3 regions of the Paenibacillus tundrae genome follow, and region 2 is predicted to be linked to each of the others. Evidence: predicted binding sites of a transcription regulator. Region 2 holds the regulator's gene; each other region holds the start of a gene.

Region 1 (10,776 bases), 130 kb from region 2:
CAAAAGCTTATCTTTTTTTGAGTTTAACTCAGTATATTTTTTCTCGCCTTCTGTTTTAATGTTTATAATTTCTTTATGTAATTCACTATCATTACTATTATCCCAAAAAGGTTTTAGAGAATCATATCGCCCTTTTGGATTAGTCATTCTCAAGAAGGAATCTATTTTATCATGTGGCAATAAATGCGTACTGGGATATTCGCTTTTTGCGATATCTCTATAGATTAAAGGTAGTTTATCATACTGACCTTCGTGATAATCATTGAACATTCTACCTCGTTTTATCTTGGTATGTCGTTCAAAAATTCCCCCTTGCTTATCTCTGAAAATAACTTTACCAAAATCATCAGATGAATCTCCATTTTTCAAAATAAAACCTTTATGACTTTTCGCATCCGCTTTGAGAATAGAATTATTAGAAATTCGACTGATTTCACCAGTTATTGCCCATTCAACTGCATCAAAAAATGAAGTTTTCCCAAATCCATTTGGAGCGTATAAAACTATAAGATTAGCGAGCTCACCGTTCTGTGTTTCAAAATCAAATAATTGGCAATTATTGTATGCCCGAAAAGAAGTTATTTCAATTGACCTAAGCTTCATGTGAGCTCTCCTTCCTTCAAATATAAATTATATATTAATGATGGTTCAATTCCCTTGTTTATCAGCGCAGATAATCGTGAGTTGATAGGATCTAACTTTTCCATTAAACTTTTCTCATTACTTTTGACACTATCGATGTTTTCTTCATCTTCGCTTCTAGTATTTATACTTAGTTGAAATAGCTTTCTCATAATTTTGTTAATAATGTTTTCTTGTGTAATGTTTGAGTTGACATTATCAATCACTACTTTTCGACAAGAATATTTATCCTGTTCTATTTTATATTTGACTTCCTTTAACACCACATCCCTAACAATAAAAACAAGGTATATATTCCATATCTCTATGGGTTTCTGCAGCTTACTTTGAAACCTCACAGCTATATCATTACTAAAATATTGCCAAGAAGCCTCTAGATCCTCAACATTGTTACAATGATAGACAAAAACATAACAATCATAGTTTTTTTCTGATTTCGACCAGACATCAACTTGTAAATAATTAATTGGAGAATCATCGATTGAAATCCGTTTCAATATATCATCTCTTTTATTCAACATTTTCAAACACCCCTGCAACAACATTTTTTAGCAATTCCTCTAATTCATAAATACTATCTACTAATCCTATTTCGGAGATTTTTCGGTTAAATTGATCTAAATGAAGACAAGAAATATCTTTAGTAATATTAGGTTGATCAATTTTAATTCTTTTTTCATACAGTAGAGCTTGATCAATTCTACTAGCAATTCTCTTGACACTCTCTTTAGATAAAGTGGCTACTCCGACTTTACCTTTACTATTAATAAGAATAGTATCATTTTGTTCAAAATCGAAAATCAGTCCTTTAGTGAAAATCACTTTTACAACATCTTCTAATCTATCCTTTGTGAAATAAAAGCGTAGATTGTTTTCGTTTCTTTTAATTTGATTAAGGTTAAGCTTATTTATATCCATTTCTAAGGAAAGGTATGTCAGTAATGCCAACCAACCTTTCCATAATTCCTGGTCATGATTATATGTATCATCATGTGGAAGATATAACTTTTCCTGAAAAGTTTCGATAATATGTGAGGGCGTTATTTGCTTTAGTTGTGTTGCTTTCACCTTTAATAATGTTTGTGCATATTCATCTAAGTGAGTAAATGTTTCTTCAATATATTGCTTAAAATCCTTATGAGACTGCCGTATAATTAATGGCCAGCCTACAGAATTCAAATGAATATTTATCATTTTTGAATCTGTAGCCACTAAGCAATCCCATGCTCCATCTGGTGTTTTAAAACCAGTAAACATACCAATCACGCTAATATTGTCTTCCGCTAACCAATAAACTCCTGAACCAGAGAGAGATTCAAAATTTGCAGCTGCACTACTACCAAATGTAAACATTGCTGGTTCAGATGTTAATTCTATTTTTGGTTCTTGACGAAAAGAAACTTTTGCCTTTACAGCATGTCTCTTATCTTTAACTTCCCCAACTTTTAATTTATTTGGAAATCCATAAACGAATGCTTCCATATTTAATTCAGCTTCACCAAAGGTTAAAGTAGGAAGTCCTTCAATATAGTTTACCTTTATTATTGTAACGTCAATTTCATCGTTTGTTGATGTGACATCTAAGACAGTTATATTTTGTTGATACCCTGTAGACAAATTAAAAGTACGAATTACAGGAAAGCTATCGCTTTTTCCTAAACAATGTTTTGCAGTTATGACATAAGAGAACTCCACCGTGTTTGGCTGAATTAAGAATCCACTTCCGGAATTCCCGACACCATCAACAATAACTGCAACTCTTTGTAATACTTCTTCAGCTCTCAAACCTCATCTTCTCCTATAACAAATGTGTATTGCTTATCTTCTAAATATTCGTATGTGAAATTAAAAGATTTTAAGTCATCATCCAAAAAGATACCGGGGATTCTATAGTTGAAAATGATGTTACAATCCGGTTGGCTCGAAATTATTCTTGCAATTGTCTCCTTATTCGGCAAACAATGACTACTACCATCTGTACTAATAACAAAATTCTTACAATCAATAAGACTAAGCAGATCGTCGCTCGTGTTTCTTTTACTACCATGGTGGGATACCTTTGTTAAAGCAACTTGAAGCTTATCTTGAGTTGTATAGCCCAATACTGTAAGCGACTCTACAATAGTCTCCGCATGAGAATCACCTAGTAAAAGAACATTATCTTCTTGAAACTTTATAAGTAACGAAATACTACTTAAATTTGGAATGGAGCGATCTTTACTATATTTCTTCTTAATTAGTTCGCTGAGTGGTAAATGATAATCTGTTGAACATGGACGTGACATTTTCACATTACTATTTTTCTCATAGGTCCATTCTTTATGTAATTTTTCCAAACCCAACTTACTAGGCGACAGTATCTTAATTTCAGCACCAAATCTTTCAATAATGGCATCCTTTTGAAAGTACCATAAATCATTCTTCCACATTTCTAAATTTTCAATTAAAGATTCGAAAATCACACCATCTGTTATACTTTTCTCAATTTTTCTTGTATCTGCAATGGGATAACCGCGACTTTCATCCCACACTTCTCCAAATAACTCAGCAACATTTTGACCAGTATTAAACCATATTTCTTTAAATATTTGTTTATTAATATCACTGTCTTCAAACAACTCTATAATCCCTGATATATGATCCTCGTCGATATGGGTCACTACTAATAAATCTATTTCTTCCCCCCGTCCACAAATTAACTCTATTTCATTTTTTAATGATTTATAGCTTGACCACCCTACTCCGCCATCAATTAAAATATTTCGCTTTTCTTTTAAATCATTAACTAAAGTTACTATAATTGAGTCACCGTAAGTCGCAGGCAATACTTTGACATGAATAGACAAAGTAGCAACACTCTCCTTTCAAAGATATAATATACATATTAGAGATCTCTTTTATCCAAATTATAACATAAAATTTCAATTATTTTATACATTAGCCCTACCTTTTATATAATTCTTTTGAACTACACGCCTTATTTTTGACAAAAATTAGTCTTTCAAAAACGGAACTTCGATTTTCAAGAAATTTTGATGATTAAAAGACCCTGCTATTAATTCGTATTTTAATCCAGACCTGTAATTTAAAAGCGCTGGAGTTTACCCTCGTTTCCCTACAATTTACAGTCCCGGAGACCAGCACCACAGAACTCTATCCAAGACATGAACTCTGTTTCATAAAAATAAAAGTGATTTGAACATAATATGGCTACTGGTGACAAAATTAAAAAAGATCAGCTATTAATCGATTTTAAAATTTAGCAAGAATGCATTTGAACTCTTAATAACTCGGAACTCATGAGGAACACTAAAAATAAAAATATTTCAAAAAGCCTGTAACTTAATAGCTACAAGCTTTTTGAAACATAGATGAATATTAATACATTCTATTGCAAAATTAATTTTATCACTTTTCTGGCGAAATTTCTTCGCTATTATTGCAATATTTATCTCTTATTTTACACAATCACAGTTTCGTCTTGATTAATTCAATCTTTTCATTCAACTACATTTACTGTACCCGCAATTGCTACACGTTTTGCATCCTTCCAGATTGATTAGGGTTGCTGAACCACATGAAGGACATAAGTCTCTCGATTCAGTAATAGAAACACGCCCCGTTCCTCCTGTTGATTCAAGCGTAGCAGCATGGTTCGTGTCCTTGATTAAATCTTCTCTCCATGTCTCTACGTTACCCGTATCCGTTTGGAGGGAATCCGAATGACTGTGATTTATGCTTAAATTTGGCTCGTTCTCTATACCTTGATTCTGTACATGACTTTCCAAAGCTTTGGCAACTGCATCTGCAATAGATTCAACCCGATTCACGCCAAATCCAATTGCTCCTGAACCTCCGATGCCCTTCAAGTGCTTAATGAGCAGTTCCACTTTATGTCCATGGTCACCGTACCGCAGAAACAGAGAGCAGACCCGTCCAAGAGCCTCTGCCATGGCAAATACATCTGAACCTGCTTTACCTACATTTAGGAAAATCTCGGCTGGAATACCTTCTAGGTCATTGATCGTAATATAAGCCATTCCAAATGGGGTATTAATTTTGTAAGTGGCTCCACGCAGCACCTGAGGGCGGCTTCTGTACTGTTTATCCAGCACTTTGGCAGAGGTGGCTGCTACATCCGATCCAACTACTGTCTCTAATCCTGCTTTTGCTTCTGACGTAGATTCTTGTGTATTCAATGCCTTTTCTTGCATTTCGTGTGCTTCCTGTGCTTTTGCCGCTACTTGTCGTTCTTCCTTTACCTCTTCCTTCTTCGAAGTGGATAACACCTGCACATCCCTACTACCATCTCGATAGATCGTAACCCCTTTGCAACCCAGATCATAGGCAAGCTCGTAGAGCTGCGCAGTATCTTCGACCGTAAAATCGGCTGGACAGTTAGCTGTTTTGGATATAGAGCTATCCACCCACTGCTGAATGGCTGCTTGCACGCGAATATGATTCTCAGCGGATAGATCCATCGCGGTTACAAAGTACGCTGGAAGTGACTCATCTGGATGGGCATCCAGCCACTCCTGTGCAATCGGTACAAACTGTTCATCATAACCAAGCCGGCTCTGACGGAAATACTTAAAAGCAAAGTATGGTTCAATACCTGTTGATGTACCCACCATCGTTCCTGTACTTCCAGTCGGAGCCTGAGTGATTAGGGTGACATTACGAATGCCCTGTTTCCGTATAGCCTCCCCCACTTCCGGATACGTCGCAACCATATTTTTCATAAAACCGCTCTGCAGATATGGTTCTACTTCAAAAGCAGGGAACGAGCCCTTCTCAGCCGCGATCTCTGCCGATGCCAGATAGGCTTCCTTCGCAATGAATCCATACAGCTTATCTAGAAACTCCAGTGACTCTGGGCTGCCATATCGAATACGAAGTTTGATCATTAGCTCTGCGAGTCCCATCGTGCCCAGCCCCACCCGACGTTCATGCTGCTGGTTCTGTCTATTCTCTTCAAAATGATACGGCGTCGCATCAATTACATTATCCAAAAATCTCGCCGAAACACGTGTAGTCTCCGCCAGTTCTCCCCAAGCTACATCATCTGCATCTGCGTCATAGAATTTGGATAGATTGATTGCTGACAGATTACATACCCCCCACCCTGGCAAGCCCTGTTCTCCACAGGGATTCGTACAGATAATCGGGTTGAAATACCAACTGTTCGACATTTGATTGTAGTACTCCATAAATACAACGCCTGGCTCTGCGGATTTCCAAGCAGATTCAATGATAGTACGCCAGATGTCCCGGGCTTTAACTGTACGATATGGAATGACAGAGCGACCAGCATCTCTCCATTTCTGAAGGTCTCCGTTCCACTCGTTATCATAATTGGGGTCAGTTGTATCTGGAAAAACAAGCTCCCAGTCACCGTCCTGTTTAACGGCTTCCATAAATCCATTACTTACACATACGGATAGGTTCGCATTCGTGACCTGACCCATCGTTTGTTTCACCGTAATAAAATCAAGCACGTCAGGGTGCCAATCGTTCATCATCAGCATTAAGGCGCCTCGCCGACTTCCTCCTTGTTCAATCAGTCCGGTAGTATAACTGAACAAGCCACCCCAAGACACGGATCCGCTCGATGATCCATTAACCCCTTTAACAACAGCTCGGCGAGGTCGTAAGGAAGACAAATTAATCCCCACGCCACCTCCGCGTGCCATAATCTCAGTCATTTCAGTCAACGTTTTCATAATACCACCGCGGCTATCCTGCGGCGAAGGGATAACATAACAATTAAACAGCGTGAGTTCATCACTTGCACCAGCACCCGCAGCAATCCGACCTCCTGGTACGAGCTTCCAATCATCTAATACCGAGCGGAATCGAGATTCCCATGTCGTTCGTTGTTCAGGGGTGAATTCAACGGAGGCCATCGCTTTAGCCAGGCGATCCCACATCTCTTCAGGTGTCTTTTCTATATTAAGCGTCAGCTTCTCTACATCCGTCTTGACGATCTCTCCGCTTCGGGTTCTCACTTGAACCAGCTGACCCTCACGTTCTATGATCTCCCCAACTTCCTTCGTTGGAAATTTAGGGTCATCCTTTGTTAATACCAATACAACATCCCCGACCTTTGCATGATTCGAATCTGCGTTCTTCCAGGCATATCGGTCTAGAAATATTTTCTCGCTTAGTCCCTCTAACTTGTGTGATCGTTTGTTCGTTTTCATCGCCACGCTCAGCCTCCCCGGAATAACAGTAACGGTTCAATTTTGCTCTACGATTAAATTATGACTAAACACCACATATAGTGATTATATTCAAGTATATTACACCATATATTGATTTTCCATGTGATTTATATCATAGCCGTTCCTCGCATTCATGAATACTCGGACAAGCTTCCTCAATCACCCTCAGACGTATGAATACGAACTCTGTGAACTTTTTGGGAAAATACAGCCGTGCATATAGAATTCTGAATCTGGTTATGAACTGTCTCTCATTCGTCCATACTATTACCTACGAATAAACGTCATCTCGAATGGCATGGGAGGTAGCAGCATGAACCGGAAAAATCCGCTCCACAGCAAACAGACTATATCCGAAATGCCGGTACCACTGGAGTTTGATCGAAGCTGGCTTACCCAGCTTGAATCCCGTTTGGATAAAGGGGGGCCTTGGGGAGATTATCGACTCTTTCAATTAGGTATTCAGGCCGAAGAGACGAATCTAATTCCGAATTTTGACGAAATCCAATGTTTGAAGCATTTGCAAGGTCTGACCCCACTCCCTCACCAGATGGACACGGCGCGCAAAGTGTTATTTGAAATGTCTGGCCGAGCCATTCTCGCCGACGAAGTGGGACTGGGTAAAACGATTGAAGCCGGCCTTATCCTCAAAGAATATATGGTTCGTGGTCTTGTATCCAAAGTGCTTATCCTTGTCCCTGCCTCACTTGTACTGCAGTGGGTACGAGAGCTGAATTCGAAATTCGGCATTCCTGCCGTTGCTCAGAAAAAAGCATACTCCTGGCAAAATGAAGTTGTTGTTGCTTCCATGGACACTGCCAAGCGTGATCCGCACAAAGACATGTTACTGAATATCGATTATGACATGATTATTATCGATGAAGCTCATAAGCTCAAAAATAAGAAAACAACAAACTATCAATTCATGCTCAAATTGCGCAAAAAATACTGTCTCTTGCTTACAGCGACACCGGTGCAGAATGACATGAGTGAACTGTTTAATCTGATTAATCTGCTCAAGCCGGGTCAGCTTGGCCGTCAGGGTGATTTTGCCGCCAACTTCGTCGTGGATAAGCGCGTTCCGAAAAACCAAGAACAGCTTAAGGATGAATTGTCCAAAGTCATGATCCGTAACAGACGCGGCGAAGGGCCTGTTCAGTTCACCAAGCGGAACGTCTCCAACGTCAATCTGCAACTATCACCCGAAGAACAGGCACTATATGACGGTGTGACCTCGTTTGTGAAGGACCAGTATCAGGAAGCTGGTGGCAATCTGAGCAGCATGCTCTCACTCGTTACATTACAACGAGAAGTATGTAGCAGTAGGGATGCTGTATTCGTAACACTCGTCAACCTGTCGAAGAAGCTTCCACTCGACTCCCCTCTTCGCGACAAAATCTGGGAACTCGTTGCTCATATCAAAGCGATTAAGGAAAATACCAAAGCTGAGAAAACGATGGAACTGATTCGCAATATGAATGAGAAGGTAATCATTTTCACTGAATACCGGGCAACGCAGGAGTATCTCCTTAATTATTTTCGCAATAACGGACTTACTGCTGTACCCTACCGAGGCGGCATGAACCGGGGGAAAAAGGATTGGATGATGGATCTGTTCCGTGGACGGGTTCAGGCCATGATTGCAACCGAAGCCGGCGGTGAAGGCATTAACCTACAATTCTGCCACCATATGATTAACTTTGACCTGCCTTGGAATCCCATGCGGGTGGAGCAACGAATCGGACGGGTACACCGGTTGGGACAGCAGAATGACGTTAATATCTTCAATCTATCCACGACAGGCACCATTGAAGAGCATATTTTGCATCTACTACATGAGAAAATCAACATGTTTGAGATGGTGATCGGTGGACTAGATGTTATTCTGGAGCGGCTTGAGAAGAAGGAATCCATCGAGAAAAGCTTAACCAAAATTTTGCTGGAATCGCAAAATGAAGAGGATCTACGTCTCAAGATGGATTCACTAGGACAATCACTGAACTCCATCCAGCGCGAGGTCGCAGATGAAGTGCCTTTGATTACCAAGCTCGATCTTCGTAAAGGAGGAGGCTAACCTATGACCATGTCACCCCACGAGATTCAGGCTTATGTACTTACCTATCTCGAAGCCTTGGATTGTCAGATCATAGAACGCTCTCCCGCCCATGTGACGGTTAAACTCTCACCCGAGGCTGATAAAGCGCTGACGAATCGACCGTACTATTGGGGATTTGTGGAGCGCACTGGCGCACCAGCAGAAACCATGTCATTTACGTTTGTATTTGATCCGGAAGCTTATAAGCAAGCCATTGAGGCAGCGGAAGCCACAGCAGCACAGGCGAGCTCTTCGAATGGATCTGGTGCAGCCAGTGGCGGAACCAGTACCAGCATCCCTGGTGCTGAACCTGCAAAAGAAACCATTCTAGGACGTTACTTTGGCATAACGCCGTCTTTACCGCAATTGGGACCAGGACGGATTTTGCGTGAAGACGTCGTTTATGGCAGCCGCCGACTTCAGCAAATTTTTGATGCGGCACGTGAGGGCGGGGCTTTTGTTAATCTGTTCGAACAAGCGGCCAAACGACAATTGCGAGCGACAGCGCCGGCCGTTTATGAGCCTTGGCTAGGCGTTTGCTTCAAGGTGGAATTCGCCTGTGATCTGAAACGGGAGGAACTTCATTTTCTCGGCATCTCTCTTCGCTCCGGTGAGATCATTGAACAATTCGGGGCAAAGCTTAACCGGCGCGATCTTAGCCCGCGATTGGCAGAGAATATGCATGCGCAGGCGGCCAAAATTTCATTATCTACTGCCGGAGCAGCGTTAGAGTCCCATCTCACGAACCGTTTGCTTGAGCTTGATTACGGCTGGGCAGAAAAAGCCAAAGAACGGCTTGCACTGGAGCTTGACGTTGTAGATACGTATTATGAAGCTGTGTTGCGCGAGGAGATGCCTGAGATAGAAACTACGAGCACAACTGACTCTGACAATCAACGTGCCGTTTCAACGCCCGAACCTTTCCCTTTACGAACAAATGTAACAACCGATTATGCGGGGGCGAACCATCGTATTCGTGAGGATGTAGAGCAGGCAGCAGAGCCAGCTGCTCCGTTAGAAACTGAGGCAGATCCGGAGCAAGAAAAAGCCAAACAGGCGGTCATTGACCGTGAGGCGATGAAACTGCAATATGAGACACGCCGAACTGAAATGATCTGGCAATATGAACCCAAAGTGAAGGTGACCGCTATTAGCAGCGGCATGTTTCACTTAAGATAGACGAAGACACTACTTTTCCTGCAAATGCTGGCAAAAGTAGTGTTTATTCATAAGCAGTTGCCCGACAGGTTACAGCAACCTTTGCATAACTCGTCCCCTAGAATGAATATTAGCGTCGCATGCGCAACCAATACTCGTAGATACTTTTCATTCAGCGTATCTCGAAGAAGAAGGTGTTTATTTGGAACGAACCGTTACGCAACGGATCTTACTACAACGTATAACCTTGATCACTCTAGCTGTACTCAGTTGTGCAGCCTTATCTACTTTCTGGTCGACTGCAAGTGCCGAAGGTCGAAGCACTCCTTCGCTTGCTCCCATGTCATTAACTGATCTCGAAGACGACATCACTGCTCTCCAGCATGACAAGCTAGCTCCTATTGCTGTACAACAGTTTGCTCATGAGCACGCTCTTGCGCTTGGTTCAGTAGATGGGGAGTTCAACTGGAAGAAGGCTGAACTCAACTTTACGCCACTTGGGCCAGGTACACATAGCTGGCTCGTGCAAGCTACTTTTGAAGAGAAATTAATGGGGTATATGATTATTTCTGCCACAGATCAGGGACAATTGAAGCTTAGCGAATACGGATCAGGAGAACAGTCACCCTATGATCGCGAGCTGCTAAGCCATGCGTT
Region 2 (10,776 bases):
GATGATATTGTGAAGGAAGCGCGTAAGGATGGATATGTCAAAACGTTATTGGAGCGTCGTCGTTACCTTCCTGAAATTAACGCAAGCAACTTCAACATACGTTCCTTCGCCGAACGTACAGCGATGAATACACCAATTCAAGGAACAGCGGCAGACATTATCAAGCTTGCTATGGTGCAGATGGATGAGGCGCTGCGTGAGCGTAACTTGAACAGCCGTATGCTGCTTCAGGTACACGATGAGCTTGTATTCGAAGTGCCGGCAGATGAATTGGAAACGATGAAGGAGCTTGTGCCAGCTGTCATGGAAAAAGCGTTAGAGCTGTCTGTGCCGCTCAAAGCAGAAGTTAGCTACGGGGAGAACTGGTACGAAGCGAAATAATAGATAATGGTAGTATGGAAAGTAGTGGGGGCTACCGATATTTTACAATTGGTTTCTCCCATGCTTTTGACACAAGAAAGGGTGCCGCTGAGCCTCATCTTCCGTTATAATATAGGGGAGGTGAGAACATCATGCCGGAATTACCGGAAGTCGAAACAGTCAGAAGAACATTGAATCAACTTATCGTAGGTAAGACCATTGATCGAGTTACGGTTAGTTTGCCGCGTATTATTCAGCGGCCGGACGATATAGATGCTTTTGCATTAGAACTCGCGGGACATACAGTTATCGGTGTGGAGCGCAGAGGTAAGTTTTTACGTATTTTGCTGGACGGGCTGGTGCTTGTCTCTCATCTTCGGATGGAAGGGCGCTATGGTGTGTATCAGCAACACGAAGAGGTAGAGAAGCATACCCATGTAATCTTCCACTTTACCGATGGAACTGAGTTACGTTATAAGGATGTACGTCAGTTTGGCACGATGCATCTGTTCAATGCAGGAGAGGAGCTTGTCTCCAAACCTTTGTTGAAGCTAGGTCTAGAACCACTTGATCCGGCGTTTACAGTTACTGCCTTTCGCGATGCCGTTGGCAAACGGACAACCAAGATTAAGGCTGTATTATTGAATCAGGCATATGTGGTCGGGATTGGGAATATATATGTGGACGAGGCTCTGTTCCGCGCAGGTATTCATCCAGAGACGATTGCCAAAACATTGTCTGAAGCTCAGCTCACGGTGTTGCATGAAGCGATTGTGTCGACATTGCAGGATGCAGTCAATGCAGGTGGCTCGTCGATTAAGTCTTATGTGAATGGTCAAGGTGAGATGGGCATGTTCCAGCATCAATTGAAAATTTATGGGCGCAAAGCCGAGCCTTGTCATAATTGCGGTACGATGATTGAGAAAAGTGTGGTGGGTGGCAGAGGCACACATTACTGCCCGAAATGCCAGCCTATATTGTAGTTGAGTCGCTACGCTGCGCCTGAAGTACACATTACTTTTTGAACGATCTTTTAAACTGAAGCACCCTTGGATTCCTCCTTCCATATACTGATATGGCAGAAATAAGCGGGCGTATACCCATACTGACATCTGTCGGTTGGAATGGATCCGCACAGGGGAGGAATCCGGGGTGCTGCATCATTTTATTTCATTACTGGCGCTTGCTTTGGCGCTTAGTTTAGATGGTTTTGGAGTCGGGATTACATATGGGCTGCGCAAAACCAAGATTCCGTTGCTATCCATTGCTGTTATCTCTATTTGTTCGGGATTAGTAATCGCCTTGTCGATGCAGGTAGGGGTGCTGCTATCCCATGTAGTTTCGCCGAATGTAGCATCCGAAGTTGGGGCTGTGATATTGATTGCGATTGGTGGATGGTCACTATTTCAGCTTATACGCAAGCAGAGTAAGGAAAGAGCGGAAACGGATGAAGGTACAGTGGAAAATTCGGCAAGCGAGCATGTAGAGAGTAGAGCCAACGGAACATCAGCCTTAACGGAGCAAGAGGTAGCTTCCAAAGGGAAAAACCAGGTTCTCGCATTGGAACTGGAGCAGTCAGCTTCAGGGGGCTCTGTGGAGCGGATGGTCTTCACCTTAGAACTTCGAAAATTAGGTGTCGTCATTCAAATACTCCGAAGTCCCTCCAAGGCAGACATGGACAATTCGGGAAGCATCTCGACTCAAGAAGCGATGTGGCTGGGTATTGCACTATCACTGGATGCATTCGGTGCAGGGCTTGGAGCTGCGCTACTCGGATTTCCAACGCTGTGGACAGCACTTGTCATTGCGTTGTTTAGTGGAGCGTTTCTGTCACTCGGGATGAAGGTTGGACTTCGTTTTGCTGCGCTGCAATGGATGCGTCGATTGTCCGTGTTGCCAGCACTGTTATTAATGTTTATGGGAATAATGAAGCTGTTGTGAGGTGAAATGATGAATATTGGCTTAACCGGCGGAATCGCCACAGGAAAGAGCAGTGTTTCCGCCCTTCTTGCCAGTAAAGGAGCACTGCTCATTGATGCAGACGTTATTGCCCGGGAGGTCATGATGCCCGGGCATCCTGTTTTGGCTGCCGCTGTACAGCGGTTCGGACAAGCCATTCTTCATGAAGACGGGACGTTGGATCGGAAGAAGCTAGGCAGTATTGTTTTCCAGCATCCAGAGGAACGTAAAGCGCTTGAGGCTATTACCCATCCGGCGATTCGCCGAGAGATGAGAGAACGAGCGGCCGCATATGAGCAGGCGCACCCGGATAAGCTTGTGGTATCGGATATTCCTTTATTGTACGAGTCGGGTCTGGAAAAAGGATTCGATGAAGTCGTCGTTGTATACGTACCTAGAGCGATACAGAGAGAACGATTGATGAGCCGGGATGGGTTGACTGGTGAGCAGGCTGACGCCCGGATTGCGGCTCAGATGGACATCGAACAGAAAAAGCAGCTTGCTGATATCGTTATCGATAACAGTGGAGCATGGCACGATACAGAGCAGCAAGTCATCTCTTTCCTGCAAGGTAAGGGATTAATATGAAATGGCTACGTAAGAAACGGGTACTGCTGTTGATGTTTGTTTCCTTCGTTCTAGTGCTGTTCTTGAATACGAACTGGATGGCTTGGTTCTACCCGATTCATTATAAGGAAGAGATTCGGGCACAATCCTATAGCTATGAAGTAGACCCGTTTCTAATTGCTTCAATTATTAAGGTAGAGACTAACTTCAAAACAAGCTTGGAATCTAAGCGTGGTGCCATCGGACTTATGCAACTCATGCCGGATACGGCCAATTGGATTATGGAGCAGGCCAAAATTCCGGGTACGTCATTAGAAGAACTGAAGCATAAGCCTGAGAGGAACATTCAGCTTGGTACTTGGTACCTGAAGAACTTATCCGATCAGTTTGATGGCAATGAGGCGGTCATGATTGCTGCGTATAATGCGGGACCAGGTAAGGTTAGTAGCTGGCTCCGAGATGGCGTGTGGGATGGGTCATTTGATACAGTCAAGGACATTCCTTTTGGAGAAACCCGGCACTATGTACAACGCGTCATTTATTATTATAATCAATATGTTAAGATCTATAATACGTTCTAGTTCGGATATATCGTGTGATGCTGTAGCTAGATGCAGGTAAGTGTGAAAATGTATGGTTCTCATGCACGGTACAAGTGTCGGTTATAATAGTAGAAGCACAGAGCAGACCGGTTGTTCACCGGTCGCCCCATGCTCCTCTATAATACCGTATTACGATGCAGATATTATTGGTATTGACCTGCCAATTGCTGTTCTGCAATTGTTACCAGACGCTTCGTGATGTATCCACCGATCGAACCGTTCTCGTAAGAAGTCATGTTACCTTGGTATCCGTCTTGTGGGATGCTGATTCCGAGTTCTTGAGCAACTTCGTATTTCAGTTGTTCCAGGGCTGCGGAAGCTTTAGTTACCACCAAGTTGTTGGAGTTACCGTTGCTTTGTGCCATTGCTGTTCACCTCCTCGCGGTTGGTAAAAGTATTATGTGTCGTAGATACCATTTTCATTACAAAATGCTTACAGGGAACTTATGGAAAAAAGTAAAACATGGGAAGTGACCAAAAAATGAAATGTCCTTATTGTGCTTTTATGGGCACCAAGGTGCTTGATTCCCGTCCGGCCAATGAAGCAAAATCCATTCGTCGCCGTCGGGAGTGCGAGCAATGTAGCCGCCGATTTACCACTTTTGAGATGGTGGAAGAAACACCGCTGATTGTTATTAAGAAAGATGGAAGCCGAGAAGAGTTCAGTCGGGACAAAATTCTCCGGGGGCTTATTCGCGCATGTGAGAAACGTCCAGTCTCGGTGGAGACACTTGAGATGATGGTTTCTGAAGTAGAGAAGTCTTTGCGTAATACCGCTGATGCGGAAGTGGAAAGTCGCCAGATTGGTGAGTTATTGATGGAACAGCTCTTTCCCGTGGATGAAGTGGCATATGTTCGCTTTGCTTCGGTGTACCGTCAATTTAAAGACATCAATATGTTCATGAAAGAATTAAAATCATTGCTGTCCAAAGAAGACCTGGAGGACTAGATTCCTGGGGCAAAGGGAGAAGAGCAAGCTGGGGTTACGATACGTCGTCATGAGTGTGTTCCAGGTAAGAAGATTGTTCTTCTCCAGATCCTTTGGGCTGTATTGAGCAAATAGAAAAAGATATTGACAGTAAAACAGGTATTGAATATGATAAAGGGGTCGCCTGCGGAATGCTGCAGTGATGGACGAGTTATCATTGTATATCTTGGGGCCTTAGCTCAGCTGGGAGAGCGCATCGCTGGCAGCGATGAGGTCAGGGGTTCGATCCCCCTAGGCTCCATACCTAAAGAACCCGCTAAACACAAGGATTTCCGAGTGTTTGGCGGGTTTTTGCTATGTTAAATTGTTTTTAAGATGCAAGAAATTCAGCTCACATGAAAAAATTTAAAGGTGATGCTTCTATCACCATAGGAAGCCTCTATTTTCACACTCGTGTGCAGCTCCCAGCACCTTGGTGCCGCACTTCATGGCAAGGTTAGTCACCTTGGTTAAATATAGTAGAACCTATATAAGGGTTCTGTTATGATGATGGAAGGTTTATAAGATTATCACAGAAGCAACTAAATATGATAGTAAAGGAGTGAGCTCTTCTTTAGGAACATCTTGCTGGAGAGATACATAGTTAGTTAAAGCTAGAGGGACATCCATTTTTTAGATCAAAGACTTTTTGTAACAATAGCTACTAAGAGAATGGGGAATAACAGAGATGAAACGAAATGTATTGCGATGCGCTACTGTGATGATGATGTGGGTTGTGATATTCATGCTCACGCCTAATCTGACATCAGCAGCAGGACTTCATTTTCCTGAACGGGATGAGGTCAAGCGAACATGGAATCAACTGCAGGACATGAACGTTGGATTAAAGACTTATGATATCGAGCCTTCCTTTAAAGCACCATATGAGATCGGAAAAGTGAATCAGACGATGCTTGAACAAGCCTTATTAGCTACGAATCTTGCTCGTGCCTTGGCGGGATTGCCAAGTGATGTGCAGTTGGATAACGAATTGAATGCGTTGGCACAGCATGGTGCGGTCTTACTGGCTGCTACCGATAAGCTGTCTCACTATCCTGAGAAACCAGCAGATATGACAGATGAATTTTATAACAAAGGCTATGAATCCACTAAAAGTAGTAACCTGTCAAGCGGAAGAGATAACTTAAGTAGAAATGTATTAGACGGTTATATGCCAGATACAGGTAGGAATGCAGATCGAGTAGGACATCGCCGTTGGGTGCTCAATCCTTCTTTGCAGAAGGTGGGTTTTGGTATCGCTGGTGGATATGGTTCAATGCAGGTGTTCGACAAGTCTCGTGCAGAGGCAGTGAATTATGATTACATCGCATGGCCAGCAGCAGATTTCCCGCAGCAGTTATTTGGCGGTTCTCACCCGTGGTCTGTGACGTTGAATCCCGACAAGTATGAGAAGCCTTCTTTGCAGAATGTAAAGGTACAAGTAACTGATCTACAAAGCCAGAAAAAATGGGCGTTAGATAGTGCAAATAACGATCTAAACAAGGATCTATACTTGAATGTGCAGTTAAGTGGGTTCGGCGTGTCTAACGCTATTATTTTCCGTCTGGACGGAGTAGAGGAGTACACAGGGAAATACCAAGTTGACATTAGTGGCTTGCGAACAGTGGGTGGACAGGTTACCGAGTTATCTTATACGGTAGAGTTTTATGATTTGTCCCAGCACTTCTATCCGGGCGAGACGGAGAAATGGAACCTGCAGTTTTCTGTTGAGAAAGGTTGGTCATATGAGACACGTACGGGAACGAATTATTTTGATGAAGTGAATCGTCCATATATTGAAAAAGGAAGTACGCTCGTTCCACTAAGGCTTGTAAGTGAGTCACTAGGACTCGACGTCGAGTGGGATCCAGCAGATCGAGTCATTCGGATCTCAGATGATAAGAAGGAAATTGTTTTGAAGACGGGTAGCCAACAAGTCCGGGTCAATGGTGTAGAAACGACAGTTTCCGTAGCTCCAACAGTCGTTCGGGGTGTAACCTTTGTGCCACTGCGGTTTGTTTCTGAACAGTTGGGTCTGTCCGTTGATTTTGAAGAGAGTAGCAAGTTAGTCCGAATTGAGCGGGAGTACGTGCACTAAGTTGCTCTTTTAATTGTGGCAGTTTCAGATCAGACTGTACTAATTGTTATGAGAAGCGGGATTCCCAGCTATATGCTGAGATTCACCGCTTCTCATTTTTATAAAGAGAGATGACCAACTGCTTATAATAGCGTTATTCCGTATGTGCTACTGCTCTGATCTCGACTAATTGTTCGGGGAAAGCTAGGTAGGTAACACCAATAAGGCTACCCGCAGGACGATGGTGTTCCCCTAGGTACTCTTTAAAAAGCTCAATAACTTGCCCTCCATGTTCCTGTGCGTTGGTTAGGTATACCTCAACATAAGCGAGATTGTTTTTCGTAATGCCGAACTGGGATAATACGTGATCTAGATTTTCTAGCGTTTGACGCGTCTGGGTTTCAATGTTACCAGCACCAACGAATTCACCTGTTGCATTATGGGAAAATTGACCCGAGATGTAGAGGGTGCCGTTTACACGATATCCTTGTGTTATACCGTGATCCCAGAGATTGTGATTATACGTTTGAACTGCATTCATATGATTCTCTCCTTTACTTCAAAGTAAGGCTAAGTATAAACTTGGGACATAGAATAGGATAGTACGCACTTTAAAGATAGGTACTATCTGAAAGGGTAGTGTGAAATTATGGGAATATCCGATCTGAACGGCGGAGATACAAATATTGCAGATACACCGTTTGGTTATACGATGTCCGTAATCGGAGGGAAGTGGAAAATGATTATCCTCTATCTCTTAGCGGAAAAACAAACGGTTCGCTTTAATGAAATGAAAAGGCAGCTTGGGGTAATTACGTTTAAGACGCTAAGCTCCCAGCTCAAGGAGTTGGAGGCCGATGGGATGGTTCAGCGGAAGGAGTACCCTCAAGTGCCGCCTAAAGTCGAGTATAGCCTCACGGACAAGGCAAAGACATTGTTGCCTGTGTTGGAACAGCTATGTGATTGGGGAGTTAAGAACCGCAGTTAGCACGAACGTGGAATTTTTGAGAGTTTGGTTGTATAGGAGAAGTATCCCACAATAATCGAGCGCATCCCTGCCAGCGATGAGATAAGAAGTTCTACGTCAAACTTATTTCAGAACTCATTCCTGAGCTCCGCCATAAGGGCATCGTCACATCATGTGATGGTGTTCTTTTAAATTTAAAGATATCTCTGCCATGAGGGGTTAAAAGAATCCGTTTGAAGAGTTTACATTGAGCACCGTAACTTGTATGAAATATAATGATTATAAGTTCATTGTAAACGCTTTAATTTGACGTAGACAAAGGTAAACGCGAATGATATATTGTTTCTACAAGAAACAATATTATTTGTAATGAATATGAAATTCGAAAGTCAAGCGCATCAGAAAAACACAATTATGGGTACACATATGCTAAGGAATTTAATCAATTTATTTTCCATTTAGTGTTTGAGTGTAACCAGAAGGATGGGATGAATATGAGCACGATTGAGACAACGATTCAATCATTTGACGGAACACAGCTTTATTTTAGTAAAAATGTTGTCAGGGATGCGAAAGCAGCGGTCGTTATCGTTCATGGATTATGCGAGCATGCTGGGCGCTATGATTATGTGACAGAGCAACTGAATAAACGTGGTGTTAGTGTCTATCGTTTTGACCACCGGGGTCATGCCAGATCAGAAGGACAGCGTACGTTTTATAGTGATTTTCATCATATTATTGATGATGTTAATGTCATTGTTGAAGAAGCATTACAAGAGAGCGGCGATACCCCTTTATTTGTGATTGGACATAGCATGGGCGGCTTTGCAACCTCTGCGTTTGGGACGAAATATCCTGGCAAGGTTCAAGGTATTGTACTTTCAGGAGCACTCACGCGTTACAATACGAAGGTTGCCGGAGAACTGCCGCTTGATCTTCCGCTTGGCACGTATTTTCCGAATGAGCTTGGAAGTGGCGTGTGTAGTGATCCGGAGGTTGTATCCGCATACAATAATGACCCGCTTGTTGAGAAGCAGATTTCTGTGGATCTGTTCAATAGCCTAGGGTATGGAGTAGCGTGGCTGAAAGAACATGCGAAGCAATTTGTTGATCCGGTACTTGTTCTTCATGGAGCGAATGACGGACTGGTGAGTGAACAGGATTCACGTGATTTTTACGGAGATATTGCGTCGACCGACAAAACATTGAAAATTTACGCCAACCTCATGCATGAGATCTTCAACGAGCCTAGTCGTGATGAAGTTATTGAAGAAGTGATAACCTGGATTGAAAAACATATCTAATTTCAGTACATTTAGAGAGAGAATTTGAAAATGAAAGGGATTATCCATGAAATTGGAATGGATGGGCAACCATCGAGCACTCGTCGAGAAGATTATCAAATATGGCAATGCTTATTCAAATACCTATAAGCTGCAGCGAAGTTATGGTACAGATGTTATGTTCTCTGCTTCGCAGATTCAAACCTTGGAATATATCCTTGAAGCGGAGGATAAAGAGGAGAAAATGTCTGAAATGGCGTTACGTCTTGGTGTTAGTCGCAGCACTTTCTCGAAGAATGTGAAGAACTTGAAGGAGAAAGGTTTGCTTGAAAAATATCATTTAAGCGGCAATCGCAAAGACATCTATGTTAAACCTTCGACTAAGGGTCGTGAAGTGTATGCTGAGTACACGGAGTTTGTGCGCAAGCTTTGTTTCGATGAGATTTTTCAATATGCAGATCATATTTCAGCGACGGATCAAGCTAATTTTATTCGCATCTTGGATAAATTAGCTGATGTCTTAGTCTGGTATGGTGAGAAGGAACAAGAGCCGCGCAAGCTCGTTAAGATTGATCCGGCCGACGAATAAACATATACCTACCGAGGATAGTTAATCATGAAATCTCATCTCATAGGAATTTTCCTAGAGCTGCAATTAGCTCACAGGAAGATTCTTTTTTTTATATAAAGGGAAGAAAATAACTTTCTTATGCCCGTAATCATTACATGTGCCCATTCCCTCCGCGAATGTCCTTCATACAGTATAGGGTGCTAACGTGGAGTGGCAATTAACAATAGGTCAATGGGGAGTGGCGTATATTGAAATCATCAACAAAGCTTACTGGAAGGGTCATTTATAAAGGAGATCCAGGATATGAGGCGGCACGCAAAAATTGGGACCCTCATACGGACAGGAAACCTAAAGTTTTCGTATTTGCCCAACAAACGAAAGATGTATCCAATGCCATCAAATGGGCTCGTGAAAATAACGTAACGATCAGACCACGGAGTGGAAGGCATGCACTTGAAGTCAATCTATCACAGGTTAACGGTGGCATTGTCATCGATGTTAGTGAATTGAATACCATTAAGCTGGATTCCAAAAAGGGAACGGTCGTTGTAGGCACAGGAAACAGAGTAGGGAGAATCGCCCATACGCTGGCGAAAAAAGGCTTCATTGCTCCCTTTGGTGACAGTCCAACGGTCGGTATTGGGGGAATTACTTTAGGTGGGGGAATTGGACCACTCCAACGTACTATTGGATTAATTAGCGATAACTTGCTCGAACTCGAAATGGTAGACGCTAATGGAAAAGTAATTCGTGCAAGCCGAAATTGCAACGCAGATCTCTTTTGGGCATCACAGGGAGGCGGCGGCGGGAACTTCGGCGTATACACCAAATATAAATTCAAAGTACGTCGAGCACCTGCAAAGGCTACAGTATATCGGATAACTTGGCCTTGGGCTCAATGGGAAAACGTGCTCAAAGCTTGGCAAAAGTGGGCTCCATCCGTGGATACGAGACTCGGCAGTGAGTTGTCCATTGGTCCTAAAAAGGGCGGAAATGTGAGTATGGAGGGATTATTTCTCGGCTCCAAAACAGAAGCTCTCCGGCTGTTAAAGCCGCTTACCAGTGTCGGCACACCAACTCAAACAATTATACGCTCGGTGCCTTATCCCGATGCAGTAACCTTCTTGTTGCCTCCAGATCCGGTACTTACTCAAAGGTATAGTAACCAGTTCTCTTCCGGTTTCGGCAAGCGTCCATTTCCAGACCAAGCGATTAAGTCGATGCGTAGATTTTTGGAAAATGTAGAAGGGGAGTTTGCCGGGTTCTTTTTCCTCAACTGGGGTGGTGCAGTAAGTCGTAAATCACCTAAGTCTACAGCTTTTTTCTGGCGCAAAGCAAAATTCTATGTTGAATGGAACAGCTCGTGGACGAAACCATCCCAAGCCGCTAAAAATATTGCAATCGTGCGTAATACACGCCAAAA
Region 3 (10,776 bases), 2.6 Mb from region 2:
CTCCTCCGTAAACGGCTCACCTGAGCGAAAGCTCCATGAGTCTGGGCTGAAACAGCCTGAACAAGCATGGCGACAACCACTGATGAACAACACTGCACGTAAGCCGGGGCCTTCATTGACGGATTCAGGGATGTAACCGTGCAGGTTCACTTATGCTTCACCCGATCTCGAACTTCAGCTTGTTTGGCACCATTGAATCGCACTTTGTAATCCCCGGTGAGATAACCGGTAACCCGGCGTAGACGTTGGAAATGCATGTTGTTCTCGTGAATGCCACAGTTTGGGCAGCTCTCTCCAATGACACCTTCATAGCCGCAAGATGGGCAGCGATCAATGGGATGATTGATGGAGAAGTAGCCAATATCTTGTGCCAATGCATATTGCACAATTCGCTGGAAAGCCTTCGTGTTGGCTCGCACATTCCCATCAAGCTCAACATAGGAGATTGCTCCAGCGTTACATAGTGTATGGAAAGGTGCCTCAAGTTCAATCTTGCGGTAGGCAGGTAGATTGTAATATACAGGCACATGGAACGAATTCGTGTAATACTCACGGTCATTAACACCTGCAATCGAACCGAATCGCTTACGATCAATCGTTGTGAATTTACCGGATAAACCCTCGGCAGGTGTAGCGAAAAGCGTAATGTTCAAGTTATGTAGTTCACTCATTCGGTCGCAGAATTCACGCATCGTACGAATGACATTTACTGCTTCTTGATGAATATGAGGATCTTGACCATGGTGTCGTCCATATAGGGCAGTCATACACTCCGCAAGACCGATGAAACCAATCGATAATGTACCATGTTTCAAGAGATCAGCCACCGGTTCATCGGGATCTAATTGTTTACCACCTTCCCATACACCCTCACGCATCATAAAGTCCGAGGCTTTAGCTGGCTGCGCCTTCTGAATCAGATATCGATGAAGCAGACCTGAAGCTGCTTGCTCCATAACCGATTGAAGTGCAGCATAGAAGCCTGTCCGATCGGCTACAGCGCGTGTTCCCTGACAGATGCCGAACCGAATACCTAGTTTAACCAAGTTGATCGTATTGAAGGACAGATTACCTTTTCCACTCTGACGGTTACGTCCGAACCGATCTGCCAGCGTACGTGTACGGCAGCCCATCGTAGCGATAATGGTGTCCGGGTCGTCTGGCTGATAGAACGGCAGATTGAACGAAGCATCCACATTAACGAAGTTAGGGTACATACGGCGCGAAGAACAGGTGACGGCAAGCTGGAATAGATCATAGTTGGGCTCTCCAGGAGCCTGATTAACCCCTTGTTTGCACTGGAAAATATGCTGCGGGAATACAGGTGTCTCCCCGTTTCCTAGACCACGGATGGTCGCTTCTAGCAACGAGCGAGATACGAGTCGTCCTTCGGCCGATGTGCAGATTCCGTAATTAAGTGATGTGAACGGAATTTGTCCTCCAGCACGGCTGCTCATAGTATTAAGGTTATGGATCAATGATTCAGCAGCTTGTTCGGTCTCTAGGATCGTCTCATCCATGGCAAAATCATAGGCACGTGGGCATTGCTCCTGTGCTTCGGCACTATCCAGATACAGTTGCTCATCCGGAATGTAAGCATGCTCTCCAAAGAGCCGTTGCCCTTTACGATAATGCTTCCGGAAGGAGCGTCGCACATAAGGTGCAAGATCCCAATCTATTTTATTGGCAGATACACCGCCATATTGGCTATTTTGTTGAGACTGAAAAATAATAGCTACCAATGCCATCGCTGACATGATCGTCTGGGGAGTACGGACTGAACCGTTACCCGTATTGAAGCCAGAGGCGAGCAGTCGGTCAAATGGAATGAAGATACAGTTGGTTGTGCCAAGTCCATACTGATCAAGGTCATGAACATAGAGGTCTCCATGCTCCACAGCTTGTGCGAGCCCTTCGGGCAGGACATGGCGAACAGCATGCCACTTTGCTGTCTCTGAACCGAGCCGGCTCATTTTTCCACTAAATGAATCTCCATTCAGGTTGGCATTCTCCCTTAACGTATCCGCATCCTCAGCCCCAATTATTCGTCTGCCAAGGTCAGAAAGTAGGTCGTTTGCTGGTGGAGAGGCACATTCAAGCATATTCATTTAAGGTTCCTCCTATAATGAGAGTATATATTGGCTAAGCCTGATTAAATACTACATGTAGTTTTTCATTATCCAGTTATAAACTATATATGGATTTTTGGGTGTGATAATGATCACATCGTAATCGTGGCTGAACAGAAGATGTGCTTGTAGAATGTGGATAAAGGTTTCCAAAGTTGAATTCGAAGAGTATAATTTCTTTTTATGCTACACCGCGTCAAAACATCTCGCTCACGGACACAGAATCTAGGAGCAATGGTAGATGATTATCGGCCATTCCTAGCGTGGAGATCCAGCGAAACAGGAGCTTCTCAGAAAGAGCAGCCATCCTGAAATCGCCTGTGTGATTCTTCTGAATGTCCGTGGTGTTAAAACATATATGTACAGGTTGTGACAACTGGTTCAGGAGTTTTTTTTACCCTCATATATCTTTATGGATTGATTCTAATTTGAAGCGCAGCTTAGACAAGAGGGGTGAGTCATGGGAACCACAGGTGTTGCAAGGGGCTTTTATGAAAATATACAGGAAGCTGCGACCCACATCGTGGACGTATTAAGTGGGATTCTGCAGGTAAATACCATCTTCGTTGCCAGCAATGATGGCATGACGAATGTGATTCTTGAGGCATTTAACCGCCATGAGCAGTTGGTCACTAAAGGTAGCGAGCTTCCATTTGAGACATCCTACTGTAGTTTGGTTTTGCAAGATAAAAGCAGTGAGCTAACCATTAAAGATACGGCGCAGCATCCATTAACACGTTTTATGGATGTGACGGATGGTTTGGGGAGTCGATTCTTCATCGGAGTCCCTATTTTGCGGCGATCGGGTGATGCGTTTGGCACCATATGCCTAATGGACAACCCGGATTACCAACTAAACGAAACGGATATGAAAACACTAAAAGCAATGGCTGTTTTTCTCGGATACGTCATTGATCTCGAAGATAGCCTGTTGGTGCAGGAGCAGAAGCTGAGTGATACGGAACAACTGAAGGCACAGTTGCAAGCAGAGAAGGAACGAGCCGAGTCCGAGGCCATGACCAAAACGCAGATGCTTGCGTTAATGAGCCACGAAATCCGCAATCCATTGAACGGGATTCTGGGGTTGACGGATCTCATGCGGACGCCAGATATGCCCGAAGAGCATCTGGAGTATGTGAACATGATTGAGACAAGTGGCAATATATTATTATCCCTACTGAACAACATGATGAACTTCAACATCAATGATACTGGCAAAACGGTTGTACACGATGATCCATTTGATCTGGTGTCTACCATTGAGAATACGGTGTATCTTCATGTTGGACAGGCAATCAGCAAGGGCATTGAGGTTGGTTTGAACCTGGAGATGAATGTATCCCAAGTATTTGTAGGGGATGAGATCAAGATTGGGCAATTGCTGGCACATGTGCTGCAATACGCTATTGACTATACACGTACTGGTTCGGTGCTAATCACGGCCGTTGTGGATGAAGAGAGTACAGGTTCGGACAACCAAGCTGTACTCCTGTTGAATGTGAAGTATAGCGGCAAGATGCTGCCTGCGGACAAGATGCGACAGGTGCTTCATACTTCAGACGGCAGTATCAGCACACAGCGGATCGTTGGTACGAATCTGGGGTTAGCAGTGAGTCAGAATCTGGCGATTCTGATGAATGGCAGTATTCAGATCAACAGCTTAGGGGAAGACGAGACGGAATTCCAGATTAGGCTGCCACTGCTTAGACATTGGGAGTTACCTCAGCTTACCAGCATCCAGCAGCGATTGAAGGGAACGAAGGTGTTACTTGCCAAAGACCCGGACATCTTGCAGGGTGTATCTTCCTTGATGCGAAGATGGAAGATGGATGTGCATATGACCTCAGGCTCAGCAGAGGCATATAGCTGGATGGAAGAAGGCTTCAGTCCGGATGTAGCGGTAATTGATATGGGATTGGTCGAAGGTGGTGCGGTCGATTTCGTGCATAACCTGAAATCTCGTGCTCACGCACTGCCGATTATCGTACTCGTGCCCTATGGTATGCATATTAACCCCCAAGAGGCAGAAGTATTTGACGCCGTTCTAACGAAACCCGTGAGACAGGCTGATCTATTGAACGCATTAAGCGTCATCTTGCACTAGAGATCGATATATAAGATATACAGCGCATCTGTTCATCAGGTGCGCTTATTTCTTTTTGGAGTCTGGTCAAAATGATTCGTTTAACGTGTATAGTTGCGTTACAATAGAAAGGGAACGTCATCATAAAGATTTATACAAGGAGGATGTGCAATCAATGGAGTATCGCAGATTAGGTGGAAGCGGACTGAAAGTAAGCGAAATCAGCTTGGGTAGCTGGCTGACATACGGAGGATATGTGGAACGTGAAAATGCGGTGAAATCGATTGAAACCGCATTCGATGAAGGTATTAACTTTTTTGATACAGCTAACGTGTATGAGCGTGGCGCAGCAGAGGAGCTACTGGGTCAGACGTTGAAAGCGTACTCTCGTGATTCTTATGTTCTGGCAACAAAAGTATTTGGCAAAATGGGCGACGGTCCTAATGACCAGGGATTATCCCGCAAACATATTATGGAGCAATGTGACGCGAGCTTGAAGCGTCTTGGAGCCGATTATGTGGACATTTACTATTGCCATCGCTACCATACAGAAACACCGATTGAAGAGACACTGCGCGCGCTAGATGATCTGGTACGTCAAGGTAAGGTGCTGTATGTAGGTGTCAGCCAATGGACGGCAGCTCAGATGGAGGCGGCGCTAGGTACAGCAGATCGTTTATTATTGGATCACATCGTGGTGAACCAACCGGTATATAATATGTTTGATCGATACATCGAGAAGGAGATCATTCCACTAGGTGAACAAAAAGGCATTGGACAAGTTGTTTACTCCCCGCTTGCTCAAGGCTTATTGACCGGGAAATACACGTCGATATCGGATATTCCTGAGAATAGCCGTGCAGCCAAGCTCGGCTGGGACGAAGGCAAGATTAATGCAGATCGAATCGGTAAAGTTCGCCAACTAATCGAGGTGGCAGACAAGCTAGATCTGAAGGTGGGTCAACTGGCACTTGCTTGGATTTTGCGTCAACAAAACGTATCTAGTGCACTTGTAGGCGCAAGTCGTCCAGAACAAGTGAAGGAGAACGTTGTAGCTTCCGGTGTGAAGCTGGATGCAACCATTATTGAAGAGATCGAGCAAATTTTGGCTTAATATGAAGTGGCCTATCGGCTTCTGAACGATATGAAATGAAGAAAGGGATGCACTCTCAAGCCGTCTAGATGGACGGACGAGAGGACATCCCTTTTAATCTTATTCGTGATCGGAAGGTTACTCTGTCATCGGAGTGGTAAGTGTAAGATTCTTTAGTTCATTTGTATAACGAGACACTATAACCTATGTTGCACAGGAAGTGGCAGTGAGCGCTTCTTCATAACACATACCCGATTCCGTCCTGTATTTTTGGCCTCGTACAAGCCACGATCCGCCTGTTCGAAGAAGTCATCGTCATCTTTGTCGTCGCAGTTATCTGGAAACACGGCCACACCGATTGAAACGGTTAGACGTGTTGTATTTCCGTCGGGAAGAGAAAAGAGATATCTCTCCACAGCCTTCCGTATCCGTTCCGCAACGGCCAGAGCTTGTTGCTGATCGCAATCGACCAGCAAAATGGCAAATTCCTCGCCCCCGTTACGGGAGACAATGTCCACAGGGCGTGCATGTTCAATGAGAAGCCGCCCCAGTTGCTTCAGAACGGCATCACCTGAGGTATGGCCGAACGTGTCATTTACTCTTTTGAAGCGATCGATATCAATCACCAGTAAGGACAATTTCTTCTGATGTTCTCGAGCATATTCCAGTTGGAATTTAAGTGATTTCTCAAATTGAAGCCGGTTATTCAAGCTCGTCAGATGATCGGTTGAAGCCCTTCGTTCCAGCGTAAATAACAATTCATTCGATTTGTTAATAAATTCGGCAATAAAGTAAATAAAGATTCCGCCGATGAATGAGATGGTTAATTGCACGGGATATATTTTCATAAATTCATTAATGCTTGTTGTATTCATCAGTAGAATAATAAAAATTAATGCCATAGAAAATAAGTTCATCGTCAAGATTTTAGTTAATCTAGACCAAGAAGCATAAGAGAAATATACCCCAGCTAGACCGATGAGGACCATGACAAATGCTGCATCTATAGCAGAGGAGGATAGACCAAAGATCACTACACGCAGGATGGAGATTACGAGTCCTGAGATGAAGGAGGCCATTCCACCTAAATATACGGCGGCTGTTATGATCGCAAGATGTCTTAGATCTACAATCGTACTTTCATTGATGCTGAAGGAATAATTCATGAGTACTGTACCATATATACCGAACAGGATACCCCCGATCAGTTGCACACGTATGGATGGAAAGGGAACACGGATGCTATAGAATTTAGCGATAATCCCGGACACGTACATAAATGTGATCATGATACAAAGATTAACAAAGAACGTGCTGAACAATGAGCATCCCCCCTTTACACACATTGTTATATTTTATCTGAAAACGAAGCTAGTAGCGAACCATTTTATCCCAAATAGTGGATGTGAGTACTGGGAATTATAGAAAATTCGTTGAATTCTAGAGTAGCCACTGATGTTGACTTCATTATACATTAAGATTTATACTTAATCTAAATCAAAATGTTTCTGTGTGTCACAGTATTTATAGACTGTGTCCTTCTATAGAATGGGAATAAAGGAGAATGGCTTGTGAGAACCCTAAATCTGACTATACAACGACAGGCCGTGTATGATGTAGTCCGTCATTCAGAGGATCATCCTACAGCGGCAGACGTAATGAACCGTCTTGTAGAGCAAGGTTATAACCTTGCCTATGGTACGGTATATAATTCACTTCGCTATTTAACGGATAAAGAATTGATTCGGGAGCTTAAACTCGGTGAGACGGCAAGTCGTTACGATGCCCGAATGGACGACCATCAACATATTATGTGTGAAGTTTGTGGTAAAGTGGACGAGGTTATGACGGAGGTCCCCGCACAATGGATGAAGCAGGTGGCTGAAGAAACCGGATATGCAATTGACCACGCTCATGTGGTCTTTGGAGGTGTCTGCGGGGAATGCAAAAACAAACGGATCAAGTAAAAATCAACCTGTCTGGTCGGCGTTTACCACTTCGGGTGAAGCCGGCTCTGACAGATCCAGCTCCATTGGCAGAAGCTTGTCCGATCACCAGGCGTGTTATTCTCATTAGCCCTATGCCAGGTCAGGTTCACGAACTTGTCAAAGCATTGACGGATAGTTGCTTCGATGTGCTTGTATTCCATCGCTGGGAACCAGATTTGCATGAACGTCTTGATTTTGATCTTCTCGTCTATGATCTTTCTGTTGCAGGAACAATTGACGCCTTTGCTGGAATCAGCAGTCGTTTGAATCGAGAAGCAGAGTATACAACGCCATGTTTGTACCTTGTAGGGGAGAAAATGATTGGCAATGCTAGCGGCCCGATGCTTCAGGAAGAGTTGTTGGTCTGGCCAGCGCGACCGCAGGAAGCTCTATACCGCGTGCAGCGGATGATCGGCAACAGCCCGGCTGTGCCGAAGCGTGGGTTTTTGCCTAAGGAAGGGCAACGGATCGGGTTCAAAGATCTATGGCTGGATCGGGAGCGGATGAGCGTGCAGCGGGATGAGGATCGAATTCATCTCACCAAGACGGAATATGATCTTTTGCTTAAGCTGATCGATGCCAAGGGCGCAGTCATTTCCCGTGAAGAGATGCTTAGCGATATTTGGGAGACAGATTTCACAGGAGGAAGTAATGTCGTCGATGTGCATATCAAAAGCTTGCGCAAAAAATTGGGCGATAACGCGGCTTCCCCCAAATATATTGTAACGGTAAGAGGAGTGGGCTACCGCCTAGCGGATTAGTCCGCTTTTTTTTGTGCCTATATGTGCGTGTTCAAAAACGACCTCTTGAACTGCCTCCATAAACATGAAGTTCGTTCATGCGAAAGCCATGTGACCCTCATCTTATGCTCATGTAAACCTCATGCAAGCGACAAAGTAGACATGTTAGAATCATTTTAACAGTTAGATCAAGTCTAAATGTATATTCGATCAAATGTTGAATATGATCTTTATCATAGAGCACAGAGCAAGCGTGAAACCAACATGAGGAGGAAAACAAGATGACAGAACGTATGACAACCAATCAAGGTGCACCTGTAGGTGACAACCAGAATTCCCGTACAGCAGGCAGGAGAGGGCCAACGTTGCTTGAGGATTATCATCTGTTGGAGAAGATCGCCCATTTTGACCGTGAACGTATCCCAGAACGTGTAGTACATGCAAGAGGTGCAGGTGCACATGGTGTATTTACGCTGGAGCACAGCATGAAGGCATATACGACCGCAGATTTCCTTCAGGAACCGGGGAACGAGACGGATGTACTCGTTCGATTCTCCACCGTTATTCATGGCACAGGATCACCAGAAACGGCTCGTGATCCACGTGGATTTGCTGTTAAGTTCTACACACGTGAAGGTAATTACGATCTTGTAGGCAATCATCTACCTGTATTTTTTATTCGTGATGCGATGAAGTTCCCTGATATGGTTCACTCATTGAAGCCTGCACCAGATACGAATATTCAAGATCCAGCGAGATACTGGGACTTTATGACTCTTACCCCAGAGTCAACGCATATGATGACATGGTTGTTCTCTGATCTGGGTACACCCGCTAATTATCGTGAGATGGATGGATTCGGCGTGCATGCGTTCAAATGGATTAATGCCCAAGGAGAGGTTCATTATGTAAAATACAAATGGGAGTCTGCCCAAGGTGTTCGTGGCTTCTCGCGTCAGGAGGTTGCCGAGGTTCAGGGACAGGACTTTAATCATGCGACTCGGGATTTACACGATCATATCAAGAACGGGCAATACCCGCAGTGGAAGCTGCAGGTACAGTTGTTAAAACCAGAGCAAATGGATGACTTTGCTTTTGATCCACTTGATCCAACCAAAACGTGGCCAGAAGACGTCATTCCATTCCAAACGGTAGGAACGATGACATTGAATCGTAATCCGCAGAATTTCTTTGCCGAAGTAGAGCAAGCTGCCTTTTCACCAAGTGCTTTAGTACCAGGCATTGAGCCGTCGGAGGATAAATTGTTGCAAGGCCGTCTGTTCTCTTACCCGGATACGCAGCGCCATCGTCTGGGGCCGAATTATTTGCAAATTCCAGTGAATTGCCCGTACGCACCAGTACGCAATCACCAGCGAGATGGACTCATGAATGTGAACCAGGATCCTTCCCCGGTAAACTATGAACCGAACAGCTCTAGCAGCAGCCCACAGGAGGATGCTACCTATAGGGATAGCCGGGCTCCACTGCATGGTGAGGTTACACGGGAGAAGCTGGAGAAGACGGATGATTACACGCAGGCAGGGGAGCTGTATCGCTCATTTACTCCTGTAGAGCAGCAACATCTATTAGATAATTTGATTAATGATCTGAAGGGCGTGCCTGTAGATACTCAAATGCGTGCACTATGTCACTTCTTCCGAGCAGATGGACAATTCGGCGCTCGGTTAGCTCAAGGGCTTGGCGTAGATATTTCGGCTCATATGCCGCCACAAAATCGGTAATATGAACTAATTTTCTCATTATAGTCATAAGATAAGATATTGATATATAGACCAGGTAGAACCGCATCGCTTGCGGAACTGCTTGGTCTTCGTGCTTTTTTTGGGAATCAAGAGTCACCCTATAAGCTCTAGCCATTGCACTGAAATGGAAAACATATTTACAAATCATTTACAATAAATAGCTGACATAAAGGTTGACTTCTTACTTGATGGCACTACAATGGGTAGTGTGAGGGGTGTCGGAAATGAGAATAAATAATTTCAAAGTAGGTGAACGTGGGCTGAATCGTTTCTTTGGTCCACTGGAAGCGAAGATTATGGATATTTTGTGGGCTCGCCCGGGAAGCAGTATCCGCGAGGTTCAAGCCGCACTGGAGAAGGACAAGGATGTTAATTTCAATACGGTGATGACGGTTATGAATCGGCTCGTGGACAAGGGGCTGCTTGGCAAGACGCAGAAGGGTAGAACGTCATTGTACCAGCCAGTACAGAGCAAGGAGGAGTTCATGAACAACCAATCCAAAGAGCTGTCCCATGAACTAGTGGATGAATTTGGTGCTCTGGCGTTGAATCATATGCTGGATGCATTGGAGGAAGCAGATTCAAGTTTGATTGAACGACTGGAGCAGAAGATTAAACAATGGAAAAAGGATAGCAACTGACATGTGGAGAGCTCGCTCGAAGCTACTGTTTACCGTCGGCATTGGCATTCCGTTGTTTGTGTTCATGCAGATGTTTATGTACGCGATGTACAAAATTTTCGAGTGGGATATCCCGTTTAATCTACTCTGGCTATGCAATCACTGGATGAGCCGGTTAGGCTGGGTATCCGTAGGACATGTTCTGCTCGTGTTGGTGTGTCTCACATTTGCTGGAACAGGTTGGTTGTTATTGGATCGGATCATGCAGACACGAGCAGCAATTCAGAAGCTTCGTACGCTGGAGAATGTGGCACTGTCGAGGGAATTTGAAGCAACGTATCAACATCTGAAACGCCCAGG

What was found. Region 2 encodes NrdR, which represses ribonucleotide reductase genes. Its sites were predicted from a motif close to AACACNATATATNGTGTT; they were not measured.
Region 1: the regulator NrdR is predicted to act here: its motif matches at 6,913-6,930, upstream of V6W81_RS10340 (adenosylcobalamin-dependent ribonucleoside-diphosphate reductase).
Region 3: the regulator NrdR is predicted to act here: its motif matches at 2,156-2,173, upstream of V6W81_RS27110 (anaerobic ribonucleoside triphosphate reductase).

Annotation. Positions count from the first base shown of each region.
Region 1 covers NZ_CP145605.1:2,272,844-2,283,619, reverse strand. The annotation lists gene V6W81_RS10360 (hypothetical protein) at 1-603, opposite strand, end outside; gene V6W81_RS10355 (ABC-three component system middle component 1) at 600-1,163, opposite strand; gene V6W81_RS10350 (ABC-three component system protein) at 1,153-2,427, opposite strand; gene V6W81_RS10345 (ComEC/Rec2 family competence protein) at 2,424-3,488, opposite strand; gene V6W81_RS10340 (adenosylcobalamin-dependent ribonucleoside-diphosphate reductase) at 4,146-6,845, opposite strand; gene V6W81_RS10335 (DEAD/DEAH box helicase) at 7,180-8,940, shown strand; gene V6W81_RS10330 (YqhG family protein) at 8,944-10,140, shown strand; gene V6W81_RS10325 (hypothetical protein) at 10,322-10,776, shown strand, end outside.
Region 2 covers NZ_CP145605.1:2,146,579-2,157,354, forward strand. The annotation lists gene polA (DNA polymerase I) at 1-381, shown strand, start outside; gene mutM (DNA-formamidopyrimidine glycosylase) at 513-1,343, shown strand; gene V6W81_RS09690 (MntP/YtaF family protein) at 1,513-2,301, shown strand; gene coaE (dephospho-CoA kinase) at 2,311-2,907, shown strand; gene V6W81_RS09700 (lytic transglycosylase domain-containing protein) at 2,904-3,467, shown strand; gene V6W81_RS09705 (alpha/beta-type small acid-soluble spore protein) at 3,632-3,853, opposite strand; gene nrdR (transcriptional regulator NrdR) at 3,970-4,437, shown strand; tRNA gene V6W81_RS09715 (tRNA-Ala) at 4,645-4,717, shown strand; gene V6W81_RS09720 (stalk domain-containing protein) at 5,144-6,553, shown strand; gene V6W81_RS09725 (RidA family protein) at 6,687-7,073, opposite strand; gene V6W81_RS09730 (winged helix-turn-helix transcriptional regulator) at 7,182-7,520, shown strand; gene V6W81_RS09735 (alpha/beta hydrolase) at 7,994-8,803, shown strand; gene V6W81_RS09740 (MarR family winged helix-turn-helix transcriptional regulator) at 8,850-9,371, shown strand; gene V6W81_RS09745 (FAD-binding oxidoreductase) at 9,602-10,776, shown strand, end outside.
Region 3 covers NZ_CP145605.1:6,053,605-6,064,380, reverse strand. The annotation lists gene nrdG (anaerobic ribonucleoside-triphosphate reductase activating protein) at 1-150, opposite strand, end outside; gene V6W81_RS27110 (anaerobic ribonucleoside triphosphate reductase) at 147-2,108, opposite strand; gene V6W81_RS27105 (hybrid sensor histidine kinase/response regulator) at 2,590-4,233, shown strand; gene V6W81_RS27100 (aldo/keto reductase family protein) at 4,388-5,326, shown strand; gene V6W81_RS27095 (GGDEF domain-containing protein) at 5,503-6,627, opposite strand; gene V6W81_RS27090 (Fur family transcriptional regulator) at 6,877-7,272, shown strand; gene V6W81_RS27085 (winged helix-turn-helix transcriptional regulator) at 7,248-8,054, shown strand; gene V6W81_RS27080 (catalase) at 8,315-9,775, shown strand; gene V6W81_RS27075 (BlaI/MecI/CopY family transcriptional regulator) at 10,021-10,437, shown strand; gene V6W81_RS27070 (M56 family metallopeptidase) at 10,439-10,776, shown strand, end outside.